DNA from 2 places in the Paenibacillus sp. WG02 genome. Region 2 is predicted to be linked to the other one. Evidence: a T-box and tRNA genes for the amino acid it is inferred to sense, from the RefSeq annotation. Region 2 holds a T-box; the other holds one or more tRNA genes.
The links. A T-box is a leader RNA that pairs with one kind of tRNA and senses whether it is charged. The one in region 2 lies ahead of ACBP55_RS24515 (arginine--tRNA ligase), so its partner is inferred to be a tRNA-Arg.
Positions count from the first base shown of each region.

Region 1: it has a tRNA-Arg gene. The T-box ahead of ACBP55_RS24515 (arginine--tRNA ligase) is inferred to sense a tRNA for this amino acid. The anticodon was not compared.

Region 1 covers NZ_AP036016.1:889,298-904,415, forward strand. Annotated here, with positions in the region: gene ACBP55_RS04110 (spore coat protein) at 1-276, shown strand, start outside; gene ACBP55_RS04115 (YqcI/YcgG family protein) at 332-1,078, opposite strand; gene ACBP55_RS04120 (DUF1989 domain-containing protein) at 1,143-1,736, opposite strand; gene ACBP55_RS04125 (FUSC family protein) at 1,907-2,974, shown strand; rRNA gene ACBP55_RS04130 (16S ribosomal RNA) at 3,396-4,937, shown strand; rRNA gene ACBP55_RS04135 (23S ribosomal RNA) at 5,137-8,051, shown strand; rRNA gene rrf (5S ribosomal RNA) at 8,183-8,299, shown strand; tRNA gene ACBP55_RS04145 (tRNA-Met) at 8,350-8,426, shown strand; tRNA gene ACBP55_RS04150 (tRNA-Lys) at 8,434-8,509, shown strand; tRNA gene ACBP55_RS04155 (tRNA-Leu) at 8,567-8,646, shown strand; tRNA gene ACBP55_RS04160 (tRNA-Gly) at 8,690-8,764, shown strand; tRNA gene ACBP55_RS04165 (tRNA-Arg) at 8,774-8,850, shown strand; tRNA gene ACBP55_RS04170 (tRNA-Pro) at 8,877-8,950, shown strand; gene ACBP55_RS04175 (carboxypeptidase-like regulatory domain-containing protein) at 9,266-11,092, shown strand; gene ACBP55_RS04180 (HD-GYP domain-containing protein) at 11,366-12,403, shown strand; gene ACBP55_RS04185 (GGDEF domain-containing response regulator) at 12,396-13,343, shown strand; gene ACBP55_RS04190 (GAF domain-containing sensor histidine kinase) at 13,372-15,118, shown strand, end outside.
Region 2 covers NZ_AP036016.1:5,327,373-5,342,490, forward strand. Annotated here, with positions in the region: partial or broken gene ACBP55_RS24470 (putative bifunctional diguanylate cyclase/phosphodiesterase) at 1-748, shown strand, start outside; gene ACBP55_RS24475 (MDR family MFS transporter) at 769-2,100, opposite strand; gene ACBP55_RS24480 (sulfite exporter TauE/SafE family protein) at 2,299-3,066, shown strand; gene ACBP55_RS24485 (ABC transporter permease) at 3,181-3,924, opposite strand; gene ACBP55_RS24490 (ABC transporter ATP-binding protein) at 3,927-4,577, opposite strand; gene panD (aspartate 1-decarboxylase) at 4,826-5,227, shown strand; gene ACBP55_RS24500 (YheC/YheD family protein) at 5,220-5,975, shown strand; gene ACBP55_RS24505 (threonine synthase) at 6,223-7,428, shown strand; gene ACBP55_RS24510 (hypothetical protein) at 7,853-8,488, opposite strand; gene ACBP55_RS24515 (arginine--tRNA ligase) at 8,633-10,519, opposite strand; T-box leader at 10,599-10,819, opposite strand; gene ACBP55_RS24520 (EamA family transporter) at 10,868-11,734, opposite strand; gene ACBP55_RS24525 (GDYXXLXY domain-containing protein) at 11,792-13,603, opposite strand; gene ACBP55_RS24530 (DUF2157 domain-containing protein) at 13,530-14,030, opposite strand; gene ACBP55_RS24535 (methyl-accepting chemotaxis protein) at 14,289-15,118, opposite strand, start outside.

The sequences.
Region 1 (15,118 bases), 4.0 Mb from region 2:
AGCGCGCATATGCTAGGCCTTGTGAAATCCCATGCTGCGCTATTAACGATGACTTCCGTTGAAGTGACCAACCCTGCCGTACGTCGTGTTATGGCTTCTCAAGTACAGAACTTTATAGAAATGGCCTATGAGATTTTCTTGTATCAAAATAGAAATGCCTACTACCAAGTTCCACAACTCGAAGCTTCAGATATGCAAAAAATGCTTAACAGCTTCGTTCCGGCACAAGGAATGCCGCAAATGCCACCCAATAACAGGGCAGGAACTGTACACTAAATTGAACATAAACCAGCATCGGTCTCATCAACCCATGCTGGTTTTTCTTTGCTCTTTAAACTTTTTTTATCATTGAAGCGAAAGGGCATTGAGAAGCGACACTCTCATCATCACGCAAAAAATACTGCTCCCACTCTAGATTATCGGATTGGCCGTACCATTTCAAAGAGGGATGCGCGGGAACACCATCGTACTCGACTAACTTCTGACGAATCAACTTTTTCATATTACGGCCAAAAGGGGTCGAATCGTTGATTTCTTCGAACACCCACCGGGGCTGGAATGTGATGAGGAAACATGGAGTCCGTCGGCTCTTCCGAATCTCATGCGCAGGAGTCCCGCAAAAAGCGAAATACGGATGCCCGTCAAAACAGAACTCCCAAGAAGGATGGGAAGGATCAGACGAAATATGGGAAGGCCATGGGGCCTGATCTATAGCGCTTACCCGGCTTAAAATAGACCAAAACAGTTGTTCATACATATCTATAGAAAAGCCGTTGGCTAGTTCGTCAGGTGTATTAAAAAAAATGACTAGAGAAGCATATTTACCCGTTTCACGCGAACAATCTCCGTATTGCTGCAAGAGCTTTGCGACATTATTGATGGCTTCTTCAGATGTAGGATCTGCAGCAAATCCGAAACGAAGACTATTAGAGATATAACCAAGACGCCCGGGTATGCAAGGGTACATCTGGTCTGGATCATTAATCATTTGACCAAATTTGTGAAAAGCATCCTGCTGCCATTCCGGCAGATCCGCTTGATGATCCTCAAGCCAGTCTTTGGAGACTAATTTAACCATGTCAACACCCTCCCTCATCCATTCGGAGCATACTATGCGATGGGTGAAAAATGGGTGAATGTCTCTAGTTTCTAATTTCCACATCAATAGGTGTGCAAACATATCCATTGCAGGCGCTTTCTGAACAGGGACAAGCAGATACCGCCACGAATAGGTTCGTCTCTGCACGAAGCTCAACATAGTCGCCAGCTCTGGATAGCGGCCGTTCTATCTTGATTTGTCCAGAAGGCTGAATAACCGTGTTCATAAAGAAGTTCAACGAATAGTATTGATCCGGAATAGGAATGTTGAACTGAGCAAGAGCTTGATTCAAATTATGATAGCAGCTCGCATGGTTTTGTTTATCGTATAGCAATTCATACATTTCAGGGCGGCAGGGGGAGTTAATGAAATCATGCTGCCCTACGGTATCAGCCACAACGGAGAGTAGCGGGCTATAGGTATTGGAATAGAGAAGATCTCCAGGTTTTATCTTCATCGTACGCAGCACATCCATAGTAACACCTGGATCCAGACGCACACTGGTATCGTCGGCACGATAAGCAACAAAGTCGGCAATTTGCTCACCCATTACATCTGTTATACGGACAACTTGCCCTTTTTCCAGCATAAAACCAAGCCCTTGCGTAGAGGGAATTCGCCATTTTTGTTTGATCATTGGGGTCCTCCTGCAGCATTGGAATTTATCTTTACAGTATGGCTGCTCGAAGGAGGTATCATTCAAGCGGAACTTGCCCAGTGGTTCCCTCTAAAACACATCTTTGCATCCATATCCGTACCTGTGTAAGATAATACTGAATATGATTTTTGTGGATGAGGTGGGGTTTCATGGTTTTCGGTGCGCGCGTGTGGAAGACGGGGATTGCTGTAGCATTAGCCTTATACATAAGTGCTTGGCTCAATTTCTCTCCTCCTGTTATTGCGGCAGTAGCGGCAATTTTTGCTATGCAGCCTTCGATCTACCGATCTTGGCGCTATTTCCTAGAGCAGCTGCAGACGAATATTCTAGGCGCGGCATTGGCATTACTTGCGGGTATGTTTTTTTCTAATAATGTGATTGCTATTGGAATTGTATGTATTATTGTTATCATCATAAGTTTAAGAGTGGGCATGGAGGAAACGATCGGTCTTACCTTAGTCACCGTTGTAGCGGTCATGGAGGCTTCAGGAGAGTTGCAATTTGCCATCAATCGATTGCTGCTGAGTTTGATTGGAATCGGTTGTGCATTCGTAGTGAATGTCCTTTTCTTTCCACCTAAGCCCAAAGAGCAATTCGCCGCACAGATTCGTACTATTTTTGCCAAAATGTCGCTCCTCCTTCGCACGGTTATCTCTAATGAAATGAAAGAGACCGTATTCCGTGAGGAAAAAGAAAGCCTGCGCAGCAGCTTGAAGTCTTTGTCGGATAAGTACAGGCTCATGGAAGAAGAGATTAAGAAAATCAAGGGAAGCGGGTTAAATCGCATTCGTGAACTCGTTGTTTACAAGCAGAAGCTTCTCGTGATGTACAAAGGGCTTGAGGTTCTCGAAGCCGTGGATGAGCACTATTTTCAAACGTCCCGTACAGAGGCAATCGATGACTATTTCGATGATCATTTGGAAAAGCTAATAAAGTTCCACGAGCACGTTCTGTTGAAATTCGATGATAAGCTCAAGGATGACTGCTCGGAGGGTTTGGAAATGGAAGCAGAGAACGAGCGCTTCATGACAGTACTCATCGACCGTTATCATAAGCAGCCGAAAGGAATGCTGCGATTGTCAGTAGTGGCTGCGGCTATGTATGATTATGGTCATCAAATAACGCGGTTGGATAAGCTTGTGGAGCATGATCATCGCGGAGAAACTGAAGAGAGGGAACCCCTTGATTTATTGCTCAAAAGCATTAGGTTAAAATGATAAATAGATTTGGACACCTTTTCATAAAATAGTCATACTGAACCTTTCGGTTGTCAGACGTTCGGACACCTCGAAAGGTTCCTTCATAAAATAATGATTAAAGGTTGCTTTACGAAATCGTATGTGCTATATTATGATTCTTGTTCCAAACGGACAAGCAAGGCAATCGATTATTATTAATGAGTCTGAACGTGTTGAACATCTTCACGAATGGATAAATAAAAATAAAAGCTTGCAAATGAAATTTCAATATGGTATATTACTTCTCGCTGCTTCGGTAACACGGCAGAGAACGAAAGAAATTGATCTTTGAAAACTGAACAACGAGTGAGTAAGCACGAACGAGAAATCGTTCAAAAAAGAGATTGCAAAATCTCGCTAGCAACGCAAATGAGCAATTAAGCTTTCAAATAGTTTTACTATTATGGAGAGTTTGATCCTGGCTCAGGACGAACGCTGGCGGCGTGCCTAATACATGCAAGTCGAGCGGGTTTACCCTTCGGGGTAAGCTAGCGGCGGACGGGTGAGTAACACGTAGGTAACCTGCCTATAAGATCGGGATAACTATCGGAAACGATAGCTAAGACCGGATAATTGGTTTTCTCGCATGAGAGAACTATGAAACACGGAGCAATCTGTGGCTTATAGATGGGCCTGCGGCGCATTAGCTAGTTGGTAGGGTAACGGCCTACCAAGGCGACGATGCGTAGCCGACCTGAGAGGGTGAACGGCCACACTGGGACTGAGACACGGCCCAGACTCCTACGGGAGGCAGCAGTAGGGAATCTTCCGCAATGGACGCAAGTCTGACGGAGCAACGCCGCGTGAGTGATGAAGGTTTTCGGATCGTAAAGCTCTGTTGCCCTAGACGAACAGCAAGAGGAGTAACTGCCTTTTGTGTGACGGTATAGGAGAAGAAAGCCCCGGCTAACTACGTGCCAGCAGCCGCGGTAATACGTAGGGGGCAAGCGTTGTCCGGAATTATTGGGCGTAAAGCGCGCGCAGGCGGTTAATTAAGTTGGGTGTTTAAGCCCGGGGCTCAACCCCGGTTCGCATCCAAAACTGGTTGACTTGAGTGTAGGAGAGGAAAGTGGAATTCCACGTGTAGCGGTGAAATGCGTAGAGATGTGGAGGAACACCAGTGGCGAAGGCGACTTTCTGGCCTATAACTGACGCTGAGGCGCGAAAGCGTGGGGAGCAAACAGGATTAGATACCCTGGTAGTCCACGCCGTAAACGATGCATACTAGGTGTTGGGGATTCGATTCCTCGGTGCCGAAGTTAACACAGTAAGTATGCCGCCTGGGGAGTACGCTCGCAAGAGTGAAACTCAAAGGAATTGACGGGGACCCGCACAAGCAGTGGAGTATGTGGTTTAATTCGAAGCAACGCGAAGAACCTTACCAGGTCTTGACATCTGGGTGTAAGCACTAGAGATAGTGCCCCTCTTCGGAGCACCCAAGACAGGTGGTGCATGGTTGTCGTCAGCTCGTGTCGTGAGATGTTGGGTTAAGTCCCGCAACGAGCGCAACCCTTGATCTTAGTTGCCAGCACTTTGGGTGGGCACTCTAAGATGACTGCCGGTGACAAACCGGAGGAAGGTGGGGATGACGTCAAATCATCATGCCCCTTATGACCTGGGCTACACACGTACTACAATGGTCGGTACAACGGGAAGCGAAGCCGCGAGGTGGAGCCAATCCTTATAAGCCGATCTCAGTTCGGATTGCAGGCTGCAACTCGCCTGCATGAAGTCGGAATTGCTAGTAATCGCGGATCAGCATGCCGCGGTGAATACGTTCCCGGGTCTTGTACACACCGCCCGTCACACCACGAGAGTTTACAACACCCGAAGTCGGTGGGGTAACCCGCAAGGGAGCCAGCCGCCGAAGGTGGGGTAGATGATTGGGGTGAAGTCGTAACAAGGTAGCCGTATCGGAAGGTGCGGCTGGATCACCTCCTTTCTATGGAGACTCGGGTCTGATAGACCCAGTCAAGTATCTTCGGATACAAAATCGCTTACTCACTCGTGTTCAGTTTTGAAGGATGAATTTACCTTCAACTACTTGTTCCTTGAAAACTAGATAACGAAACAAACGTAAAGTAAGAACTTAGGTTGCTTGATTCTAACGAATCTTGCAAAATTCTTTAAATGTTTTTCTAGGTTAAGCTAGAAAGAGCACACGGAGGATGCCTAGGCACTAGGAGCCGAAGAAGGACGTGGCGAACGACGAAATGCCTCGGGGAGCCGTAAGCAGGCTTTGATCCGGGGATGTCCGAATGGGGGAACCCAGCTGTGGTAATGCGCAGTTACTCTAAAGTGAATACATAGCTTTAGTAGAGGCATACCCAGGGAACTGAAACATCTAAGTACCTGGAGGAAAAGAAAACAAAAGTGATTCCGTCAGTAGCGGCGAGCGAAAGCGGAATAGCCCAAACCAAGGAGCTTGCTCCTTGGGGTTGTAGGACCTCGATATGGGGTTAGTTCGGTAGGCGAAGTGATCTGGAAAGGTTCGGCATAGAAGGTAAAAGCCCTGTAGCCAAAATCGAACGAATCCCCTAGAGGTATCCTGAGTACGGCGGGTCACGTGAAACCCCGTCGGAATCCGGCAGGACCATCTGCCAAGGCTAAATACTCCCTAGTGACCGATAGTGAAGCAGTACCGTGAGGGAAAGGTGAAAAGCACCGCGGAAGCGGAGTGAAAAAGAACCTGAAACCGTGTGCTTACAAAAAGTCAGAGCACTCTATATGTGTGATGGCGTGCCTTTTGTAGAATGAACCGGCGAGTTACGTTCCCGTGCGAGGTTAAGTTGAAAAGACGGAGCCGCAGCGAAAGCGAGTCTGAATAGGGCGCTTTAGTACGTGGACGTAGACCCGAAACCGTGTGATCTACCCCTGTCCAGGGTGAAGGTGAGGTAACACTCACTGGAGGCCCGAACCCACGCATGTTGAAAAATGCGGGGATGAGGTGGGGGTAGCGGAGAAATTCCAATCGAACTCGGAGATAGCTGGTTCTCCCCGAAATAGCTTTAGGGCTAGCCTCGGATGTTGAGTTGTGGAGGTAAAGCACTGATTGGGTGCGGGGCCCGCCAAGGGTTACCAAGTCCAGTCAAACTCTGAATGCCACAAACTTAAATCCGGGAGTCAGACAGTGAGTGCTAAGATCCATTGTCAAAAGGGAAACAGCCCAGACCATCAGCTAAGGTCCCCAAGTGTGTGTTAAGTGGGAAAGGATGTGGAGTTGCACAGACAACCAGGATGTTGGCTTAGAAGCAGCCACCATTGAAAGAGTGCGTAATAGCTCACTGGTCGAGTGACTCTGCGCCGAAAATGTAACGGGGCTAAACACGTCACCGAAGCTATGGCTTGCACTATGTGCATGGGTAGGGGAGCGTTGTATGTACGTTGAATTCTGACCGTAAGGACAGGTGGAGCGCATACAAGTGAGAATGCCGGTATAAGTAACGAAAAGATCAGTGAGAATCTGATCCGCCGAAAACCTAAGGGTTCCTGAGGAAGGCTCGTCCGCTCAGGGTAAGTCGGGACCTAAGGCGAGGCCGAAAGGCGTAGTCGATGGACAACAGGTGGAAATTCCTGTACCACCGTAGCCGTTATGAGCGATGGAGTGACGCAGAAGGATAGTGACGCGAGCTGATGGATGCTCGTCCAAGCAGTGAGGCTGATGTGTAGGCAAATCCGCACATCGTAAGGCTGGGCTGTGATGGGGAGGGAAACTTTAAGTACCGAAGGTCATGAGTTCACACTGCCAAGAAAAGCTTCTAGCCAGGCGAAGGTGCCCGTACCGCAAACCGACACAGGTGGGTGAGAAGAGAATTCTAAGGCGCGCGGAAGAACTCTCGTTAAGGAACTCGGCAAAATGACCCCGTAACTTCGGGAGAAGGGGTGCCTCGGTAGGGTGAATAGCCCGAGGGGGCCGCAGTGAAAAGGCCCAAGCGACTGTTTAGCAAAAACACAGGTCTGTGCGAAGCCGCAAGGCGAAGTATACGGGCTGACGCCTGCCCGGTGCTGGAAGGTTAAGAGGAGTGGTTAGGGGCAACCCGAAGCTATGAATTGAAGCCCCAGTAAACGGCGGCCGTAACTATAACGGTCCTAAGGTAGCGAAATTCCTTGTCAGGTAAATTCTGACCCGCACGAATGGCGTAACGACTTGGGCGCTGTCTCAACGAGAGATCCGGTGAAATTTTAATACCTGTGAAGATGCAGGTTACCCGCGACAAGACGGAAAGACCCCATGGAGCTTTACTGCAGCTTGATATTGGACTTTGGTACGATCTGTACAGGATAGGTGGGAGCCTTTGAAACCTGAGCGCCAGCTTGGGTGGAGGCGCCGTTGGGATACCACCCTGATCGTATCGGAGTTCTAACCTGGTACCGTGATCCGGTATGGGGACAGTGTCAGGTGGGCAGTTTGACTGGGGCGGTCGCCTCCTAAAATGTAACGGAGGCGTTTAAAGGTTCCCTCAGAATGGTTGGAAATCATTCGCAGAGTGCAAAGGCATAAGGGAGCTTGACTGCGAGACCTACAAGTCGAGCAGGGACGAAAGTCGGACTTAGTGATCCGGTGGTACCGAATGGAAGGGCCATCGCTCAACGGATAAAAGCTACCCTGGGGATAACAGGCTTATCTCCCCCAAGAGTCCACATCGACGGGGAGGTTTGGCACCTCGATGTCGGCTCATCGCATCCTGGGGCTGAAGTAGGTCCCAAGGGTTGGGCTGTTCGCCCATTAAAGCGGTACGCGAGCTGGGTTCAGAACGTCGTGAGACAGTTCGGTCCCTATCTGTCGCGGGCGTAGGAAATTTGAGAGGAGCTGTCCTTAGTACGAGAGGACCGGGATGGACGTACCGCTGGTGTACCAGTTGTCTCGCCAGAGGCATCGCTGGGTAGCTATGTACGGAGGGGATAAGCGCTGAAAGCATCTAAGCGCGAAGCCCCCCTCAAGATGAGATTTCCCAGTATGTAAGACCCCTTGTAGACGACGAGGTTGATAGGTTCGAGGTGGAAGTGCAGCAATGTATGCAGCTGACGAATACTAATCGGTCGAGGGCTTAACCAATTCCCAACCAAGTGAAGATAAGCTTAGTAGCGAATTCCGAATACTTGATTGGGGCCCAGAAAACCTAAGCAATTCAAACCTTTACGCAAGTTTCGTATCTAGTTTTCAAGGCGCAAACCACGCTTTGACTGTTTGGTGATGATGGCGGAGGGGACCCACGCGTTCCCATCTCGAACACGACCGTTAAGCCCTCCAGCGTCGATGGTACTTGAACCGCAGGGTTCTGGGAGAGTAGAACGTTGCCAAGCAGTACCCGCAAGGGTATTAGCAATAATGTAGGGATCACATCTAACTATGACGCGGGGTGGAGCAGCCCGGTAGCTCGTCGGGCTCATAACCCGAAGGCCGCAGGTTCAAATCCTGCCCCCGCAACCAATGATGCGAGTCATTAGCTCAGTTGGTAGAGCACCTGACTTTTAATCAGGGTGTCGTAGGTTCGAATCCTACATGACTCACCATATATATGGATCTTTGGTCGTAGACCAAAGTCTCTCATATAGCCTTATTTACAGCATGCGCGTATGGCGGAATTGGCAGACGCACTAGACTTAGGATCTAGCGGGTGACCGTGGGGGTTCAAGTCCCTCTACGCGCATCAATCATCCCCAAGTCGTACTATACGCCTTGGGGATCCCTATGCGGAAGTGGCTCAGCGGTAGAGCATCGCCTTGCCAAGGCGAGGGTCGCGGGTTCGATCCCCGTCTTCCGCTCCATTTTATTAAGCGCCCTTAGCTCAGCTGGATAGAGTATTTGACTACGAATCAAAAGGTCGGGAGTTCGAATCTCTCAGGGCGCGCCATTTTTTTTAGAAATTCATAGTAGTTTCGGGATGTAGCTCAGCTTGGTAGAGCACCTGCTTTGGGAGCAGGGGGTCGCATGTTCAAATCGTGTCATCCCGATCATAGTAAAGCATAATCTAGTAGTGAGTTCACTGCTAGATTATGCTTTTTTTGTTGGCGGAGCTCTGCTGGGAGCGGCATTTTGAATGACAGTGGATACCGTTAAGGAAGTGAAGATGACATTTTCAGTGTGGATGAAGGCGATCAAGACTCACTTTCGAGGAATTGAGTTTATTGAATATACCCAAATGAAAACCTCTTTCTCATTTGTTCATTAACTGAGAAAGAGGTTATTTTTACCTATACAAATAGAGGATAATGTCAGATCATGTCGAATGAAATATGAACAGATTATTGGTTTAAGGGGAGAGTTAGATGAAAGTAAGTCATCCAAAATGGATTGCAGCTTTGATTATTACAATCGTATTGTTGCTAACGTTACCTAATCTTGATAAGGTCTCTGCTGCGGTTTTGCCGGGTGTCACAGGTATTTCAGATGCTTCTATTGAAGTCAACATAAAAAATACAGAGTCACAACCAATTAGCTCAGCTAAGGTTCTTGTTACCTCTCCGAATTTACCGTTTCCATTACGAATTCAGCTAGACGGAAACGGTCATGGCAAACTAGAAAATTTATCAGTCGCAAATTATAACATCTACGTCTCAGCTCCTGGATATTTCGATGATACGTATATCGGCGGTCAAGTTAGTAGTAACTACCAGCATGACGTGACGTTGGGTCATAACAACGGTCAAGTTGGAATAACGAATTATTTTTATTTCGACCCCTTTGAATACTCTTCTTTAGATCAAATTAAAGGGACTGTCTATTGGAGCACATACGGTACAATCCCAACGGATAGCCAAATAAATATTAATTTCTTTGATAGCAATAACACGGTAATTAGTAATGTTTACTCTGGTATTAATCCTCAAGCTAATATTTATACGTTGCCAGTTGGGAAATCCATCCCAGTGGGAGCGACAAGAATAGGTTTGGAGTTGAAGTCGGAATCCTCTGTCTTGGCTCAAGTAACAAGTCCAATATGGAAATCGTCCATGTATGCGCCTGGTCAATTACTCTTCAAAGATACCAATCCGGTCGGCGGAATTATTGATGGAGTGCTGAATTGGACTGGTTCTATGAATGAATCTCAAGTTACAGGGTACCGTGTATACTATCGTACAAAGAATGCATCAAATATATACCATCATTTGGGTGTTGTCGAAAAGAGGGCGGATAAAGCTTATCAGTTTACTTTGCCAACGCTGCCAACAGATGTCGCAGAAATCGGCGTAGTCGTAAATAACAGCATTGGAGAAGAACCTGGAAGTTGGCCCATTGTATCCATATATGATAATCGTTTATCAGATCCCTTAACATCTGTCTCTACAACATCGAATTTACCTGTTCCGAGAATTTCCGAAGGGCAACTGTATTACCCGCAAGCAGGGAAAATAGGTGGTTGGCTAAGATGGGAAGTATCATCAAACAGTAATATACTCCTTCAACTAGCTGGTCAAACGATTTATTTTAGCGATGCATATGGAACGAAATTACAATTGATCGGTACTGCCTTGGAACCTCGTATAGAAAACAATAATATAATGAATTACAACGGTTTAAATATTAATGAGCCTATCACAATCCCGAATGGCGCAACTCAGATTGCGATATACTCTGTTCTAGACAATGGCAAAGAGAATGACATACCTGCCTATTATCCGCTTCCCCCAACGATTCAATTTACAGATTGGGACGAGCACTACCGTAGTATCCGTGGACATATCACTTGGAATCAGGATAACGATGAGACGAACATAAAGGCTTATTATGCTTATTTTACAGGGTATAATGTGAGTTCCGTTGAAATAGGCCATGTAACAAAAGGGGCACCATGGAGGTTATCTATCCCTACGTCTCTAACGATTCCGCAAGGAGCAAATTTTATATCCATCTTTACAATGGACTATAATAATCACTTGTCACCTTATGGCACACCGGTCTATATTCAAGACAATTATTCTTCTTATCAGGTACAAAATGCGCTTAAACAAAATTACTTCACAGGAATTACAGCAATCGACATCAAGCAGATTCTACTAACTCTCAGCAATCCGTCCAACCCCTTCTCCCAAATTAGTAAAGAGGACACACAGGTCTTGTTATCACTCATTAAGCCGATTATGTCAGCTAACTAGAACTTTATGACTATGTAAGGTCAGCCTATTTCATAGAAATAGACTGGCCTTTTTCCTTTTTTTGCAGGAAAACTTCGCAAGTGATCTGACAGGAATCGAGAGAAAAATCCAAGAAATTAACAAAAAGCGAGCAATTTTATTACGATTGGAGTAAAAAAATATTAAAATAATGGAAAATATTATTTATAATAGAGGAGAATCTCCTTATTAAGAAGAACTAGTACTACTTATATAGTTGGGGAAGTTTACTTGAGAAGAATAAGAGGTACATCTATGCAGAATTCATTGTTTTTTAAAAATGTGATAAATTCTGATTCCATCTTCGAATCGATTGGACAATTGAGTGATATCGCCAAGAAAACAATTGGCTGCGAGCATATCTCTCTCTTTCTTATAGACGAGAAACATCAGAGCACCCCAGCATCTTATTCGGTTAATATTAGTACCGCAGTCATGGAACAGTTACAACAAATTGTGCTCCAAACGCAGTTTTTTTTCCAAAATCCAGATGGTATACGTTTGTCTGTACATAAGGCAGAAGGACATATAAAAAAATATCTTATCATGAGTAAATACGAGTGTATATACGGTTTTCATATAAAACATGGTCCTTCATACGGGGCATTAATGTTTTCATTTCCTTCTGATATTCAACTTACGGAGGATCAATTGCATCTGTGCAACCTCATTAAATTGCATATGGAGCAATTGATAAAAAAGATTCAATTCCGGAGACAAGTACTGAAACAGAAAGCCTACGAGAATCTTTTTAATACGTTGAGGGTTAAAGATAGCTTTACGGTTGATCATTGTTATAATGTTGCTTTCTACTCTACTTTGCTTGGAGCGAAAGCGGGTGTAAGCGAGACTGAACTGGAACGACTGAAGTTAGGGGCTCTTTTGCATGACATTGGTAAAATAGCAATTCCCGATCATATTCTAATGAAACCTGGGCGGTTATCGGATGAAGAATTTAGCGTCATTCGCCAGCATCCTGTAATCGGCTATGAGCTGTTAAAAGATTTGCCGGATGTTGAGCACCTTCTGCCAATTGTAAAATGGCATCATGAACGCATGGATGGGAGAGGATATCCAGACAATCTGCAGGGTGAAGAGATTCCCTTGCTTGTACGCATTGTAAGTATTGCAGATGCATTTGATGCAATGACTTCTACGAGAGTTTACCGAGATTCGCTGCACGTGCATGAAGTCAGGGAACAACTTCTTATTCACGCAGGCAAGCAGTTTGATGAGGAATTGGTGCGAATTTTCTTAAGTATCATCGATGAGCAGATGCAAATGAATGGATAATAACTTATCAACAGGCAACTATTTTAGGAATGAAAGCTGGGATAGATTAATGAAATGTCGCATTCTTATCGTCGATGACGAACCCCATAATTTAAATATACTCCGTATATTTTTAAATTCGTTACATTATGAAATCATCACGGTTGAGGATGGTAAAGAGGCTTTCTCGATGGTCAAAGAGACGGCACCTGATCTTATTTTACTTGATGTAATGATGCCTGAAGTGACTGGATTTGAAATATGCAAACAATTAACAGCCGAAAGCGACTTTGATATTCCGATTATTTTCTTGTCAGCAAATGCGCAAAAGGAAGACATTTTGCAAGGACTACGATTAGGAGCCATTGATTATTTGACCAAGCCATTCGATCTGGATGTGTTGGAACGAAAGGTTGAAATTGCGCTCCACCAAAAAGCGAAGGTTAAGAACCTGAAGAAAGACAATAAACAATTAGCCAAATTGGTGTATGTGGACGCACTAACTGGTTTATATAATCGAGCGTACTTGGACATTACCATTCGGATGATTAAAGAGGGAACCAAGAAATTTCAAGCCGCTATGATGGTCGATATGGATTATTTTAAGGACATTAATGATAACTATGGTCATTTGGTTGGGGATCAAGTCTTGAGAGAAGTGGCAACGATCATATCGTCGAAAATTTCTTGCGAGCATGATTTAGCCTTTCGGTATGGCGGGGATGAGTACTTGGTCCTACTCCAAAATGAAGTGAACTGTGTCGAAATTGCAGACAGCATTATTAAGGCTGTGGACGGTTTGAAGGTTAGCCTGGCACCGCATAAATCACAGGAATTTTCAGTGAGCATTGGGTTGACGAATAATTTCGACCCTACCTCGTTTGATCAAATCATTATGCAAGCTGATTCTGCACTTCTTGGGGCAAAGAACAATGGAAGACATCAAATAAAGATTCGCTAATAAAAAGGGGAATGGGTGGGGCATGGTCATGGAATTGAAAAGTTTTCAAAAGTTATTTCAAATGACGAAGGTCATTAATTCTCAGTTTGAAATGTCAGAAATCCTGCAAGTCTTCGTTGACGCGATAGCAGGAGAGATTACGCAAGCAGATCTTGTTGGTTTTTTCTTGAAACAGCCGGATGGCACTTTTCAAGGATATAAAGGCAATAAATTGCCTGTGGATATTACTGAGCTGCTCATTGATCCTAGAGAAGATGAGTTTGTTAGGGATATTTTACGCAATCAAGCTAGCGACTATATCTCGGATACGAGTGTTGATCTAAGATTGGATCAGTCCAAGAGACAATTGTTAAAAATTAAATCAATCCTCGGCATTCCCGTCATTGTTGAAAATGACGTGTTTGGGCTTGTCTTCGTTCACGATTTCGGAAAGCCGATGAATATTACCCAAGAGCAGATGGAAGTTACGGAAGCTTTTGTTAACATGGCTAGTGTAGCGATTCGCAATATCCGTATGTTCGAACAACGGCAGCTTCTGATGGAGAAGCAGCAGCTTCTTCTCGACGCGACGAAGGCTTTGTCGGAGTCATTGTCGGTCAAAGATGTTCTGAACACTTTTTTCTATTACATGCGTAAAGCTAGTGGGTCTAAGGATATCGGGATTCATCTATATAATGAAAAAGAGCATACGATTGAACCCTACCAATTGTCTTCTGAGAATGTAACGGTTGACGAATGGAAGGTTAAGCATAGAGAAGTCAAGTTAACGATTGAAAATGACCGCCTTTTGTATGAAGTCATTACTCAGAAGAAATCAGCGGCAATCGAGGATGTCTATGCGGATCCGCGGCCTAATCATAAAGCGTTCGTCTCTTTTGATATTCGGAGTATTATGGTGTTTCCGCTCGTTGCCAAAGGCTCCGTTTATGGTGTCGTGGCGATTCCTTCAATCGGGAAACCGAGGAAGTATGAAGCGAGCATATTAGAATTCTGCCAATCGATTTCTGATGCTACAGCAACCGCGCTTTCGAATGCCCAGCATACGGAAACATTGGATCACTCCGTCAATGAGCGTTCCATAGAGCTGCAGCACGCTAACTTCAAGTTAGAGGGTCTAGTACGAGAGCTAGAGCATCTAAATGAGTTGAAAAGTGATTTCATCGCGACACTTTCGCATGAGCTGCGTACGCCAATTACTGCGGTTAAAGGGTCCGTAGATATCCTTAGCAAAGGGATTCTCGGTGGTCTCAACGATTCGCAGAAGGACTTACTGGATATTGCGTCCAAGTCGATCGAGCGTTTGCTGGATCAAGTGAATGAATTGCTGGATTTTGCTAAAATGGAAAACGGTAAATTTGAATTGGTGTATACGGAAGCTGATTTCAAAGAAATCATCAAGGAATCTGTTACTATCGTACAGTCTCTGATCAATAAGAAGAAGCTGATTCTGGTTGTTGAGTCAGACGCCGAAACGGATACGGTTGTAAGCGTTGATAAACAACGCATTCTGCAAATTCTATTGAATTTACTTTCCAATGCGATTAAATTTACACCTCCTATGGGTGTGATAACAATTAAAACGATTTTCGAAGAAACGGTTCTTACGGTTGAAGTCCATGATAGTGGCATTGGCATCCCTTATGAGAAGCAGAAAAATATTTTCACGAAATTTTATCAAGCCAATAATCAAATTAACGGGACAGGCCTAGGTCTTGCGATTTCAAAACAGCTGATCGAACTGCATGGCGGTCGGATTTGGTTTGAGAGCACGGAAG
Region 2 (15,118 bases):
TGAGCTCATCTTGATGTACCAACCCAAATTCAATATTCCTTCCGGCAAAATAATCGGTGTCGAAGCTTTACTGCGTTGGGATAGCCATAAGTTAGGCAGTGTCTCGCCGAAGGAATTTATTCCGATTGCAGAAGAATCCGGACAAATTATTGCCATCGGAAAATGGGTTTTACAAACTGCCTGCCTACAAATGAAAAAATGGCAATCTGCGGGTATGGAGCCTGTTCCAATTGCAGTCAATCTATCCGCTGTCCAGTTTCATCAAGAAGATTTGGTGACCATGATACTCGATATTCTGCATCAAAACGAGCTGGAAGCACAGTATTTAGAACTCGAAATTACCGAAAGTGTATCGATGAATAACGGCCGTAACATCATGGAAAAGCTTTATGCTTTACGGCGCAAGGGAGTTAAAATCGCTGTCGATGATTTCGGAACTGATTACTCATCCTTAAGCTTTTTACAGAATTCTCCTATCAATACTTTGAAAATTGATAAATCGATCGTTCAAGATATTTCCACCAGTATATCTGCATCTTCTATCATTGAAGCTATAATGGCCATGTCACATAGTTTAAACAAGAATGTCATTGCAGTAGGTGTGGAAACTCAAGAACAGCTCACTTTTCTAGAGAAAATTGGTTGTCAACATATACAAGGATATTTATTCTCTGTTCCGCTTACTGACCAGCTATTTGAAACGAGCTATGTTATCCATGATGCAAATGCTAGTCCAAATGCTTTATGAGAAAAGCCAGAATTCGGAGGTTACTCCGTCTTCTGGCTTTTCAGATTGGACGCTGAACGAATAGCAAACGGCATGGCCAATGAAAGTAAGCTTGCCAAAAGTCCAAACACGAACATGTCGTGAATCCCTGTATAAAAGACGCTGGATTTAGTAAGGATTGCCCCCATAATCGTTACGCTGACCGCTGTCCCGATATTCCGTGCAAAGAGCTGCAGCGAGGTGGAAATGCCCTTCTGATGCGCTTCTACCAGCTGCTGTGAACCGATTGTTGTTATTGTGAAGATTAATCCATAAGCAAGACCAAGCATCATTAGTGCGCTAAACGTGTACCAGAAAGAAGAACCCTTGTGTATAAAATAAAACAAAGCCGCTGTAATGACGAGTATCACATTTCCTATGATTAAAAGACGTTTATATCCATAGCGAACCACCCATTTTCCGCATGGTACAGCAACGGCCATCCACCCAATCGATGTACTCAAAAGCGCAATTCCGCTGACAAACAACGAGTAGCCTTGATTTTGCAAGAAGAGAGGAACGAAGCTGGAAGTCCCAAAGAGCGCCGCGCAGCTGAGAAACGAGCTTGCAATCATAATCGCCACCGGACGATTCCGCAGCAGATTTAACGGAACGATCGGCGCAGGATGCTTTCTCTCATATAAAAAGAATGCCATCATGAATATGCCCCCTAACGCTCCATATATGTAGCTATAATGCTCAACTGCAGTAGTAAGCAGCAAAAAGGATATTCCGCAGGCAAACAAAATAGCCCCACCATAATCGACCACTGCTTTCTTCGGTTGATACACTTCCTTATACGGCTGCAAGGCAAGAAGTGCAACGATACATACCGGTATATTCACGAAAAAAATCCACCGCCAGCTCAGGTAGGTCACGAAGAACGTTCCTAATAAAGGCGCTAATATCGCAGATAACCCCCACATCCCTGTGAAATACGCTTGAACTTTACCTCGCTCCTCCACTGGATAAATATCTCCCGCTATGATGGCAGGAAAAGGCATCATCACTCCTGCGCCAATACCTTGAATCGCTCTGAACAGGATCAACTGCAGCATGCTCTGGGATAGACCGCAAAGCACAGATCCGAAAAGAAACAACAATATGCCTGCTGCAAAGATCCGTTTCCGCCCAAATAGGTCAGATAATCTGCCTGCTAATGGAGCTAATACGGTAGAAAGAACCATATATGAGGTAAATGCCCATGCGTACAGGTCATTGCCGCCAATTTCGTTCACAATAATCGGCATTGTGGTATTCGCAATCGTGGTATCGATCGACGAGACTAATACCGCCAAAACAATACTCACCATAACCGTTGTTCGATTTCTCATGGATGTTCCCTCCTAATTGCTGACTTTATTCACATCCACATATTGTAACTGATTCCAGAATGGATGAATAGCATGTTCAGAGTATGATGAAGTCAATTAAAAAAGCAAATCAAAAAATTCCTCTTTACATAATGCTTTTCTATATAATAAAATTAATCCAATAAGGTTAGTGGGTAATTCGATTGGGGACATGACAACATGACTTTAAGTGTATTATTTATGGGCGTATTCGTAGGTTTTATGGTCGGATTAACTGGTGTTGGCGGAGCTTCGCTGCTAACCCCTATTTTGATCCTGATTGGTATTCATCCTTCAATTGCCGTGGGAACAGACCTTTTTTATAATTCGATTACAAAGCTTTTTGGCACGATTCAGCATTGGCGGCAGAAAACGATTGATTTCAAGCTGGTTAAAATGCTCGCTATGGGTAGTATTCCAGGTGTTATCGCAGCCGTTGTTTTTTTGAAATTATTCAATTCGTTCTTTCATAACCAGGAAATTATTATTAAGCATGCACTTGGTTATGTCTTGATTCTGGTAGCTTTTGCTACCTTGTTTAAAGTTTTCTTCGGCCACAAGATCAAAGAAAATCGCTGGCAGCTCCAATCTTTGGAGGAGAAACGAGGACTAACCATTACAATTGGTGCTGTACTGGGTTTTGTTGTAGGGCTTACGTCCATAGGATCTGGCTCCCTGTACGCTATTGTCATGCTTTACTTTTTCCGCATGAATCCCGCTCAACTTGTAGGAACAGACATCGCTCACGCTTTTTTCCTTGCGACGACAGCAGGCATTCTGCACGCAAGTATGGGGAATGTGAATTATACACTCGTCCTCAATCTTCTCATCGGTTCTATTCCCGGCGTCGTTATCGGAAGCATGCTATCCACCAAGGCACCGACCGCTATTCTGCGCACGATTATTGCAAGTCTGGTATTAATTAGCGGCCTTAAATTAATAGGATGAAGCACAGCAACCGTTCATCCATAACGAAGAAGCGTCCGAGTAAACCAATCGGACGCTTCTTGCTGATCACATATCATGTCGTTTTGTGCGGTTCCCCGGGAAATATCCGCTGCTTTATTTCAATGTCATTTCCCGAGTAAACCACAATTTATAACTAAGCATGCTTAATATGATACTTGTAATTGCCGCTGCTGCTGTGAATGCAAACAAAATCAACATTTGATATCGAACGGCTTCCACAGGATTTGCTCCTGCGATAATCATCCCCGTCATCATTCCAGGCAGCTGTACGAGTCCAACTGTTTTCATTCCGTCTATCGTCGGAATCATGCTGGCCTTCACGGAGCGCTGCAGTGCTTGCTGAATCGCCTGTCTAACCGAGGATCCGAGAGCTAGCAGCGCTTCAATTTCTCCGCGCGACGATTGCACCTCACGATTCATTTGATTCAAAAACAAGCCACAAACAATCATTGAACTACCAATGGTCATCCCGCTAATCGGGATAATGAACTGGCTAGTTGGCTTGATAATTTGTAAACTGAGCATGAGTGACATTGTAATCGTTTCCGTTACAGCAATCGCAGCAGCTATTCTCCAATATATCCCCTTTAACCCTTCTCCACGTTTGCCCGCATTGTGTGTAGCAACCACAATCATAACAGCAATGATCATAAAGATAAGTCCCCAATGCTCCGTCTGAAAAATAAAGTGAAGCACATAACCAATGAACAACAGCTGCAAGGCTCCACGAATGGTTCCCACAGCAATGTCCTTCTCAAGCCCAAGCTTCTGCCATTTAGATAAGGCAACTGTAATCATGACAAAGGTCAATGTAAAGCCTAACGCTAGCGTAGACACGTCTAATCCATCCCCCCTTCGACTGAGGGCATATCCGTCCATTCCAACGAGTCTTCCGGTACAGTTTCAACTAATAATCCGCGATTCAAATACCAGAACCGATTGCCTACCCTCTTGGCTTGCTCCATCTCATGCGTTACCCATATAAGCCCAGCTTCCCGCTCTTCAAGCCAATTCATCAGGGTATCTTCAACTGCTTGCTTGCTGTGTGCATCCAGTGCAGAAGTTACTTCATCAAGTAAGAGGATATCCGCTCCCAGCAGCATTGACCGGACTAATTGAACCCGCTGCTTCTGTCCTCCAGATAAATCAGCCGCCTTCTGAGACCAGCTCAGGTCTCCAAGCCCAACCTGCTCCATCAAGCTTAGCGCCAATGATTTATCGAAATTACGCTGATGCAGTTTACTCACCAAAGCCAGGTTGTCTTCGACCGTAGTAGGCAGCATAACCGGCTGTTGGGGGACATAACAGACTTTCTTCCGCCATTCACTTGGTCCCCAGCTCGCAACCTGTTGTCCATGCAAGGATAAGCTTCCGCCATCCATGCTTTCTAAGGTGGACAAGATCCGAAGCAGTGTACTCTTCCCTTGGCCGGAAGGACCTAGAATTGCAATTCGATCTTTGGGCATGACGTTCGCACTTATTTGCTCCATTAAAGGCGTCAGGCCTTCATTCGGATGCTTCTTATGTAGATTTTCAATAACCAGAATAGGCTGCAGTACTTTTCACTCCCATCTATCCAAGTTTATATATATCCATTTTAATAGTATATCACAGCCATAAATCAACGGGGCATTTACCCATTTTTCGCTCAAAATAGGCTTTAGCCTACACCAGTTGACCGACCTTAGGCATACTTTGTGAGGAATACCCAATGTGATGATAAAGGAGCTACTGCAATATGCTGCGACTAATGTGTAAAGGGAAGATCCACCGTGCGACGGTAACGGAAGCCGATTTGGATTACGTGGGAAGCATTACTATAGATGGTTTATTGATGCGCAAAGCGAACATTTTACCCTATGAAATGGTTCAAGTGACAAGTCTTCGTAACGCCACCCGGTGGAAAACATACGCGATCCCTGCGCCGGAAGGCTGCGGCAAGATCGGTTTGAATGGCCCTCCCGCCCACCTTTTTGCTCCAGGCGACCTCGTTATTATTCTTAGTATGGGACTTATGAATGAAACTGAAATTAACAACCTCAAACCTCAAGTGGTTTTCGTAGATGAACGCAACCAACTGCTCCGAGTTGAAGAACATGATCTAGTTATTCTCAAACAAGAAGCGAAATCCAATGAGTAAGCTAAACACAAGCAAATGGACCAAATATAAGCTGCTGCGGAAATCGTCTAAACTTAGTGTGAATCTTCCTGAAACAGCATGGTTGCGAGAAAGCTCATTCTGGCGAATGATAAAAAAATACGGTGAAATCATCATTAAACCAACTGGGAGCTATGGGGGAAATGGTGTCATTCGGATCAAAAAGATGGATTCTTCCACCTATGTGGTTCAGGATGGCGCTACGAAGAAAAGCTTTACACAATATAACCAATTAAACGCCTATATCAAAAAGAAGGCGCTCAATAACAACATTATTCAGCGGCGGATTCCGCTTGCCACGGTGAATGACCGCCCTTTTGATCTCAGAGTGATGGTGCAGCGCCGTTTGGATTCTCCTTGGGAAGTAACTGGTAAACTGGCCAAAGTAGCCGGAAAGGGCTTTATCGTGACGAATATTCGCCTGAGCAGCGGTAAGGTCGTATCCTTGGATTATGCTCTCAAAAACTCGGAGCTCAAAAAGATGCGGGCTGCCGACCTCCATTCACAGCTTGATAAAGTTGCTCTAAAAGCAGCTCAGCAATTAAGTCCTTATTATTCTTGGGTGCGTACGATGGGGATTGATATGGCTTTGGATAAAGAAGGAAATGTGTGGATTATTGAGGTTAATTTCGCTCCGATGCTTGAGCTATTTTTGAAGTTGAAGGATAAGTCGATGTTCCAGAAGATGAAGTCATTTCACAAAAGCAAACCAATAAAAAGAGTTAATTAACAATGATAATTAACTAAGAAATTGACGGAGAAATATAGGGAGAAATATAGGGAGAAATATAGGGAGAAATATACCGAGAAGTACTCCTAAAATAAACCAAAAATAAAACGAAAATAAATAAAATCAAAAGACACAAGCCGTTTCCTTCTTCTCCTCTTGATAATAGTCTAAATAAGAGTTTGCTATTGCAAGACTCAAATTACAACTACGTTAGTTTTCCTGTCGAAAACTTGGAGGAGGCCCGGAGATGAACCGATTGGGGCTTTATTGCTCACGATGTTCTGCAAGGCTCCCTTTCCGCTATCAAGAAATGAAATGTGACTGCGGTGGCACTTTATTGGTCGATTACGACTTGGAGCACATAGCTAGAACGTTAACGAAAGAAGCTTTACAAATACGCTACCCATCAATGTGGAGATATAAAGAATTGCTTCCAGTGAGTAACCCTGATTGTATCATCACATTAGGCGAAGGCTGGACGCCACTTCTGCGCATGCAGGAATGGGAGAAGAAGCTTCCTATTAAACGCCTATGGATCAAGAGAGAAGAGCAGAACCCTACAGGGAGCTTCAAATCGAGAGGCTTCTCCGTCGCCGTTTCCTTGCTCAAGGAAGCGGGAGCGACGAAAGCGGCCGTACCATCAAATGGAAATGCCGCGGGGGCATTAGCTGCCTATACTGGACGTGCTGGTATCGAGGCTTCCGTCTTTATCCCTATGGATTGCCCGCCATTAATCGTGGACGAATGTCCGTTATATGGAGCAGCCACCTTCCTCGTCGATGGCTTCATTCATGATGCAGCAGCAATCATTGAAGCTGGTAAAAAAGATCAGGGCTGGGTAAACGTCGGCACTCTGAAGGAGCCAGGACGTGTAGAAGGCAAGAAAACTATGGGACTTGAACTCGCTGAACAACTCGGTTGGACATTCCCCGATGTCATCATCTATCCCACCGGCGGCGGCTCCGGTATTATCGGCATGTGGAAAGCTTACCAGGAGCTCAAAGCACTACGCTGGATTGACGGTCCCATGCCAAGATTCGTCTGCGTGCAGGAAGAGGGATGTCAGCCCATCGTCGATGGTACAGCAAACAGCCAAACTGCTAGTTCCTTGCCTGCTGGAGTAGAAGCAAGTCCGACAGGCATGCGCGTACCGAATCCGCCAGACTTGGCGCTTATCCTGTCGATTGTGAAACAAAGCGGCGGCACAGCCATCGCCATCTCCAAGAGCCAAATTGCCGAGGCGACTCGCACTTTGGGCTCGCAGGGCATTTCCGCGTCCCCCGAAGGCTCGGCAACCTGGGCAGGTCTGCTCGCCCTCTGCGACAGCGGATGGCTGCGCCCGAGCGATTCCGTTGTGCTTTTTAATACGTCGCATGCGATGAAATATGTGAAGTTTGGATCCTTCTCTTCACTTCCGATTATTAGCAGCTATGAGGAGTATCTCCGTTTGTAGGAAGTAAACTTTTAACGTGTTTCTTGGAGGCTAAGAGATTCCTATTCCTATTCCAACCCCTACTTCTTCTTCAATACTTACACTTACTCTCTGACATACTGCATAACATCCGAACGTTTAAAGGAGCATTGTTGTACGTTGTACAACATAAATCAAACAAATTAGCCTCTTTCTAGGCGATTGTTGTAAAAAGTACAACATTTTCGCCTAAAATCAGCGCATTTGAGAGAAAATCGACCAAATTGTTGCACAAACTACAACAGTTCCAGCTCTGCGAGAAGAAACTAAGAAAATTGTTGTACGTTGTACAACTTCTCTCGTTGCAAACACGGAGAACCCCCTGTAAACAGGTAGACTATTCCTCTATAAGCCCATAAAATCAAACAGCCAGGAGGAAACCCTCCCGGCTGTTCTCTTCTCAACCTTATTGACCTAAATTATTTTCTTCATACAACCGATACATTGCTTGAATTAAAGGCTCGGCCGGGTCACGATTCAATAAATATAACGTCATTAAATATTGCAGTGGAAGCGCACACGTATTATTGCCGTCTTCAACAGCTACGAAGCCAGCCTCAAGAACTGGGCCATGCTCCTCATGAAGCTCCAAGTCAACATAGATCTTTTGATCAGGGAATTCTTCCCGCACAGTAGCCGCGCAATAAGGAACAATATGTTTATCCAGCAGTTCTTTGGCTTCATCTTCCGATTGTGGAGGATTCGGCAGCGGATGATTTTCTGGGCTTCTCAGCAAATCTACGAAGAAGGACGATAGCCATAGCCCTGCATTCGGATTCGTTTGGAAGTTTCTCATAATTTCATTCAAGAAAAATCCGCAGGATGTGGACTTTTCATCATTTTTAAGTGTGAAAGCAAACATTGGACCATAAGTCGGATTATTGCCGATTTGTCCATCTACTTCATATTCAGGAAATTGTTCTTTCATTACTTCTTGAATGTGCTGAAACCAAGTCATAATGATTTGGGCTTGTTCGCGTTCTTGATCTTGTTCTTGTTCGTTATCTACTGGAGCTTGTGTATCGATATCTTTTTCTGTCATTGTGGTTAAAGCCTCCTGAATCATTCAAATTGGCACGAATATTCTTATTGTACCGCATTTGATCAAGATCAGAAAGCTTATGTTGCATTTTTAAGGACGAATGCGAACAACCCCGACTTCCGAAGCATGAGATCGGTTTTCCGGTTACAACCGTTTGGGCGTCGGCATACCCAGCACTTCCAGTACTTGATGCATGGTGTCTTTATACGTTTGCGTAATCCAAAGGCGATGGGCGATGCTTTCTTCACTGCCTTTTAAGACCGGACAAACGCTGTAAAAATGGTTAAAAAGCGAAGCTAGCTCGAAAGCAAAATGGCAAAGTACGTTCGGAGCCAATTGCTTAGTGGCAGTTTCCAGTGTTTCTGGCCAGTAGGCGACGTGCCTCAGAAGGAGGTATTCCTGATCTTCCAAAAGAGTCCCATCGAACTTTGCCTCTATCCTTGGATGACGAGTATTTTTCTTTGCTTTGTCCAAAATACTGTTTGCTCTTGAGTACGCATAAAGCAAGTAAACGCCCGTGTTCCCTGTTATTTCTGTCGCATGCTCCAAATCAAAAACAACTTCCGTTTGCAGCTGATATTTCAGCAAATAATAACGGATCGCAGCCGCGGCTATCGCTCTGCTGGAGATCCCCGCTTTTCTTGAGCGTTTTGCGTCAATGACTCTCTCCATGTGATCAAGTAGGTCAGCGACTTTAATCCCAATCCCTTGACGCCCAGACATCGCATAAGAGCTTTTGCCATCCGAAATATCAATACCCAGGCCTGAAGCAGTATCTGGACTCAAGGAAACTACCCCGTAGCTCACGTGCTTAAGCTGACTCGCCTGCTGTTCATAACCCAGCACTTCAAGAGCTAGCTTAACCATCTCCTGAGGGTATTGTTGACGATAATCAATGACATTAATGACGATATCCGCTTGCCCGATCGATTTCTTCCTCCCTTGGGAAGCGGTAGACCATAGTCCATCCTCCCATTTTTTATATACAAAATCATTCGGCAGCACTCCGAATTTCCATAAATGATAGGCAATATCCTTCGCTGTGTACGTTAAAATACCATTGGAACGAACGAGCACTTTATCCCCTTGATAATCCGTGCTTTCCCCAGCTGTAACAGCCCCTTCTTCTAGATTCTTCAGCACCCAGCAGCCTGCCAATTTCCCATCCGTCACCTTATGAAACATATCTGTTTGGCTCAGCAGCTCGAAGGTTGAATCCCAGAATCCCGCTCTTACAATGCTACTTTCCCAAACCAGCACATCGTAGTGAATGCCGAATTGCTTCATTTCTTCCAACTGCTCGCGTACAATCCTTTCCGCCACCAATGCCCCCATCCAAGCAAGATTGGAATGCCCGCTCTCTAGCGCATGAAGTACTGTTAAACGCTGCTCAACAAGCTCCGGCTCCACTTTGTAAGCTTGATTCACCTTCGCGTAGGTCTCCCAACAAAAGTCGCCAAATCGATGAAAAATCTCTTCTGATTGTGTATGCAGAATGCCCACCACTGTATCCGCCAGTTGATTCCCCAGATCATCTATATAGTTATGCACTTCTACCTGATACCCAGCTTGCGACAGCATGCGAGATAAGGAATCACCAATACAGGAATTTCTCAAATGGCCAACATGAGCAGCTTTATTAGGGTTGATTGACGTATGCTCGATCAAAATTTTTGTTTTGTTTCTTTCGTCAACAAGCCCTTTTGCAGCTCCATAATGACCAGATGACCAGGTGTCCCAATTTATATAAAAGTTCAGAAATCCCGGCGGCACCGCAGCCACTTTAGCGAATAAGCCTTGAACAGAGCCGCTTTTTTCTATGCGTTGCTGAAGCTCCTGCGCGATTTGCAAAGGAGCCTTACGAATTATTTTTGCTAGTAGCATAGCCACATTCGTACTGTAATCACCATGCTCTGCGTGAGCTGGGTGCTCTGTCAAGATCTTCAAAGTCGCAGGCTGTTCTATTCCGCACTCTTGAAATAAAACACCTACATGATATTCGATTTCATTTGTTAGAAGCTGCTGAATCATGGAATATTCCTCCTAAATGGATGATGCAAAGCTAAGCATGTTAGTTATGGGAAAACGCAAAAAAGCCCCCGTCTCTACAATAAGAGACGAGAGCTGTTCATTCCCGCGGTACCACTCTAAGTGTTAAACCACAGGTTTAACCACTCCAACGATAACGGCTTATGCCGGATCTCCCTACGTTGAACTTTCGGAAGACCATTTCCCAGGCCCGCTTCACTCTTGACATTCGTACCGGTTCCCACCTGCTCCGGCTCGCTGCGACTGTCCGACAAGAATTACTGTCCTGTTCACCAATGTTTCTTATGAAATTACGAATTTACTGAATATTACAGCAATAATAATGTATTGTCAAGATGCAACTAATTTCATCATCATAATGCCAATGAACGCTAAAGCTAGGCCGGATTGTTCCATTATTGAGAATTTGTCCCTCAAAACAAAACGTGTATACAATAAGACGATCAATACATTTAGTGCAACGACTGCAGAAACTAACCCCGTTTTCCCTAGAGCGAACGCATGAATAATGAAGATCATACCAATGACATTGGTAATCCCGACGACCATCCCAAACAGGAACGTTCTTCGTTCTGTCCAACTGGCTGGCGCAGCTTCCTTGCCTTTATCCTTTGCCCTGTCCTTCAACCACCATAATCCAAAACAGCATGTCCCTGTTGCAAACATAAAAAATAGTGTTGGAAACAATGGCGCAGAAACGATGGTTGTCCATTTGCTAGATAAATCATTCCCGGCAAAAAGAAACAAAGCAAGCACTCCCCATCCGGCTCCTTGCAGATTCTTTAAGGTGATATCATTCGAGTAACGAACGAATAAGATGCCTACTACAATCACAAGGAAGGCAAAGAACTGCCATAAATTGAGCCGCTCATCCCAAAGCAGAAATGCGACGAAGACCACAACAACCGACGGTAAACCGGTGAGGATGGCTACTAACGAGGCTTTACCTACCGCAAAGCCTTTGAACATACTGGCATTGGCTCCAAAGGAGAACAATCCCATTTGAACACCAATCAGAGCAGACACTGTCCACTGCTGCTGAGAAATAAGGGCGCATCCGATACTGACGAGCGCCCCCATAAAAAATGTGCCGCAGAGCAGCACATTCCGATTCAACGATTGCTGGCTGGTCCAATGATATAGAATGCCTCGCAGCCCGAAGCTGGCAGCCGCAAGTACTGAAAATATGAGCCACATGAGAACAGATACCCCTTTCTTTTAAGCAAAGATCGGGTTATTTTACCACATTAATCTTTATTGAACAATACTTGGTTGTAACAATAAGCGCACAAGAATCGCATCGCCGCCAGCAGAAACTTTCACTTCCGCAAATTTGGCATCACGTTCATATTCACGACCTGTTCCTTCCGGAATGAAATAAGTCTCAATCCCGTATTCAATGCCCTCATAGCCGATTTTGTTTCCATTCAAGCGAACCTCTCCAGGAGCAAGAGCTTCCCCTTTTGTATACACGCGGCGATATTCATAAACACCTGTCGCCATGTTCGGAGCAAGAACGACTGTAATTTTCCCCTTAGAATCTAGAACATGATTGTTATCTTCAAATAATGGAGGCTCAGCTATCTTATAGCGTAACCGCACATAATCACCCTGAATAAGAGAACGTGGATCAATCGGTTCAAGCTGCAGCTTAATTAGCTGTCCATGAGCGAGCAGCCACTCACTTTTACCAATTTGTAAGGACATAGCCATAACTTGCAGCAGAACTAGCAGAGCAATAATCCAGCGGTTCATTGCGTAATTTGAGTGAACCTCATTTGGTTCAATCGCTTCCAAACGATGTCTTTTTTCATACCAAACCGTAAATGCAAGTATCAAAATCCCGATGACAGCGAAGCTAATCGATTTGTGCAGAAGCTTCCAGGCCAGATCGTAATATTTGTATACCAGGAAAGCAATCCAAAAGCCCATTGACCAAGCATAAATCCATCTGATATGCAATTGTTTACTTATGACCAAAGCGAGAACAACGACGATAAAGTACAGCACATTGACTATATAATACCAAGCTGAATCCGCCATAAAGGTTAGGATAAATAAAGTTAGCAGAAGAGAAGGAAAACTGCTGTAAAGAATAGGCTGTCTGACTCCAACATTTGCTATGACCTGACAACTGACAAATATAACGAATAGTAAGCCACTAAGTATGCTAAGAACAATAATACCGCTATCGGTCCAATTGAAAAGTACGAAAGAAGCAATAATGACAGCCGCGAGAAAAAAGAATATACGATGTACCAACCCAGCCATATAGATGAAAGCAGCAACCGTAAGCACTAGGAAAACCAATAGAATAGGAACATTCTCCTTAAAAACAGCCGCTCCTGCGCCAAGGAGCAATCCACTAATTAGAATTGTGTAACGCACTAAGGGATTTAGTTTTTTGGCTATGATCATCGCTATAACAGTTACAATACCAAAGCCAATTAGTACATTCTCCGGTTTATTAAATCCTAGTACAACAGTAACAATCCCAATGATCGTCAAGCTGCCCAGAAGCGAACCAATTATGATGACCGAAACCGTGAGGACACGAACGACCCATTTCGTAAAATCTCCATCCGGCTTCACTTGATCCGAAGCTTCTAGATCTGAGCTATTTTCCGATTCCAACTGCTTGGAGGAAGGATTCCAAGAGCGAATAAAGTTCATGAACTTCACATTCGCAAAGATGAACACGATAATAAACAACAAGCTGGCAATGAAAAAGAACTCGTTATAATGCTGGATAATAAGCTCGATATATTTGACTGTCACCGTAATCGATACCCACAGTCCGGCAAATAAAAGATAAGCTTTGTTCCTTGTCTTGTGAGTATAGTAAACAGCTGCCGCTAGTACGAGGATGAGAGGCAAATTCATAAACACACCGTACTTCTCGTACACTTGCGAATTGGAAGTCACAATTAAAACGGCTATCCCAACTTGAAAAGAAATCCATTTGAGAAATGGCGAGTACAACCGGCCCCTCTCAGTCAAAACATACAAAATGCCATTCGCAATGGCGATTCCGAGCCCAGATGACAATTTGGATGACTTCCGCATCTGAACTCACTCCCCAACGCCCAAAGAAATAAATCCCATAAGCGAGATGACCTAACATGTAGGCTAGTATATAATATGGCTGCCACCTGGTTAATAGGGCAAGTAAAAATGCCGGAATGAACCATACGGCGAACAAGCTGTAATTGTCAGCATGAGAATTGTAGGTTTGACCAATGAGTCCAACACCTATACCGAAGGAAATACAACTCGCAAATAGGCTGAGTTTACTTAGAAACTGCCTGCCATTTTGACGAGAAAGCCATACAGATAAGCCGTAAAAACCCATGATAAGCACAAAGACAGGAATGAATTTCTCCCAGCGGTTTAATTTCTCCCAATTCGTAGCAAAAAAATATGCAATGGCGGTTAGTAGAGCACTAGCTCCCAATACATAGCCTAGTTGAATCGTAACAAATTTGGATTTCATGATGATATTCCTCCTCTCGCTTACTTCTAATTGTACTAGAAATATACAGCTTGAGAAGTACTATCTATTCCTAGTACCAGATCATTAGCCTAGGGTGGATTCCGCTTTTATGACACAAGGATAAACGACTCCGTCGTCCCACCGGGACGAGCGCGTTTGTCAAGGTAGATGCGAAGCAAAAGTATAAAACTTATACTTTCTTATCTACTGAAAAAAGCCAGCACTAGGCTGGCACGTAATCAAATGATGCGATTATCGTCAATCTGTAATCTTAAAATTTTGAACAGAACTTTGCAGGACAACAGCCATATCTGATAATTGGCGAATCGCTGAAGTAATTTCCTGAATGGAAGCACTTTGCTCTTGAGCAGCCGCCGCCACCTCCTCGTAGCCTGCCGATTGTTCCTCGGTAATGCCAGAGATTTTCTGCATAGCGTTAGAAATAATCTCAAAGGATCTTTCCGCTCTCTCTAAAGTCTCGATCAAGCGGTCAGTCCGATTAGTGAAAATGGAAATACCGTTAAAAATAACTTTAAAATTTTCATATGTATCGTTAATCCAGCTTTGACCTTGTTCGACTGCTTGATTTCCTTGAACAATGCTCTCCATGACAAGAAGGCTGTCATTTTGGGTACTGGAAACGAGCTCGGTGATAGAGCTTGCGGCTTTCGTCGATTGCTCAGCCAGCTTCTTCACCTCGCCAGCTACAACGGCAAAGCCTTTCCCTTGCTCGCCAACCCGTGCCGCTTCAATCGAAGCATTCAGAGCCAGCAGGTTCGTCTGCTGTGCAATTTCGGTAATGATATGGATAATTTCTCCAATTTCCTTCGAGCGGTTTCCTAGCTGCTGCGCCGCTTCTTGAGAATGCTTCATCTCTTTCTGAATCACATTCATCTGATGTAATGTCTTCTCAACGAGCTGCTGGCCGTCAGCAGATTGCGCACCTACTTTATGGGCCATTTCCTGCATCTCTTTGACTTCTGATGTTACTTCTGATAATTCTGTATTGATCTCTACGATGGATGAAGTACTCTCTGTAATCGAAGAAACAACTTCAGCAACGCCCTCGTTCATGCTGTTCATGGAAA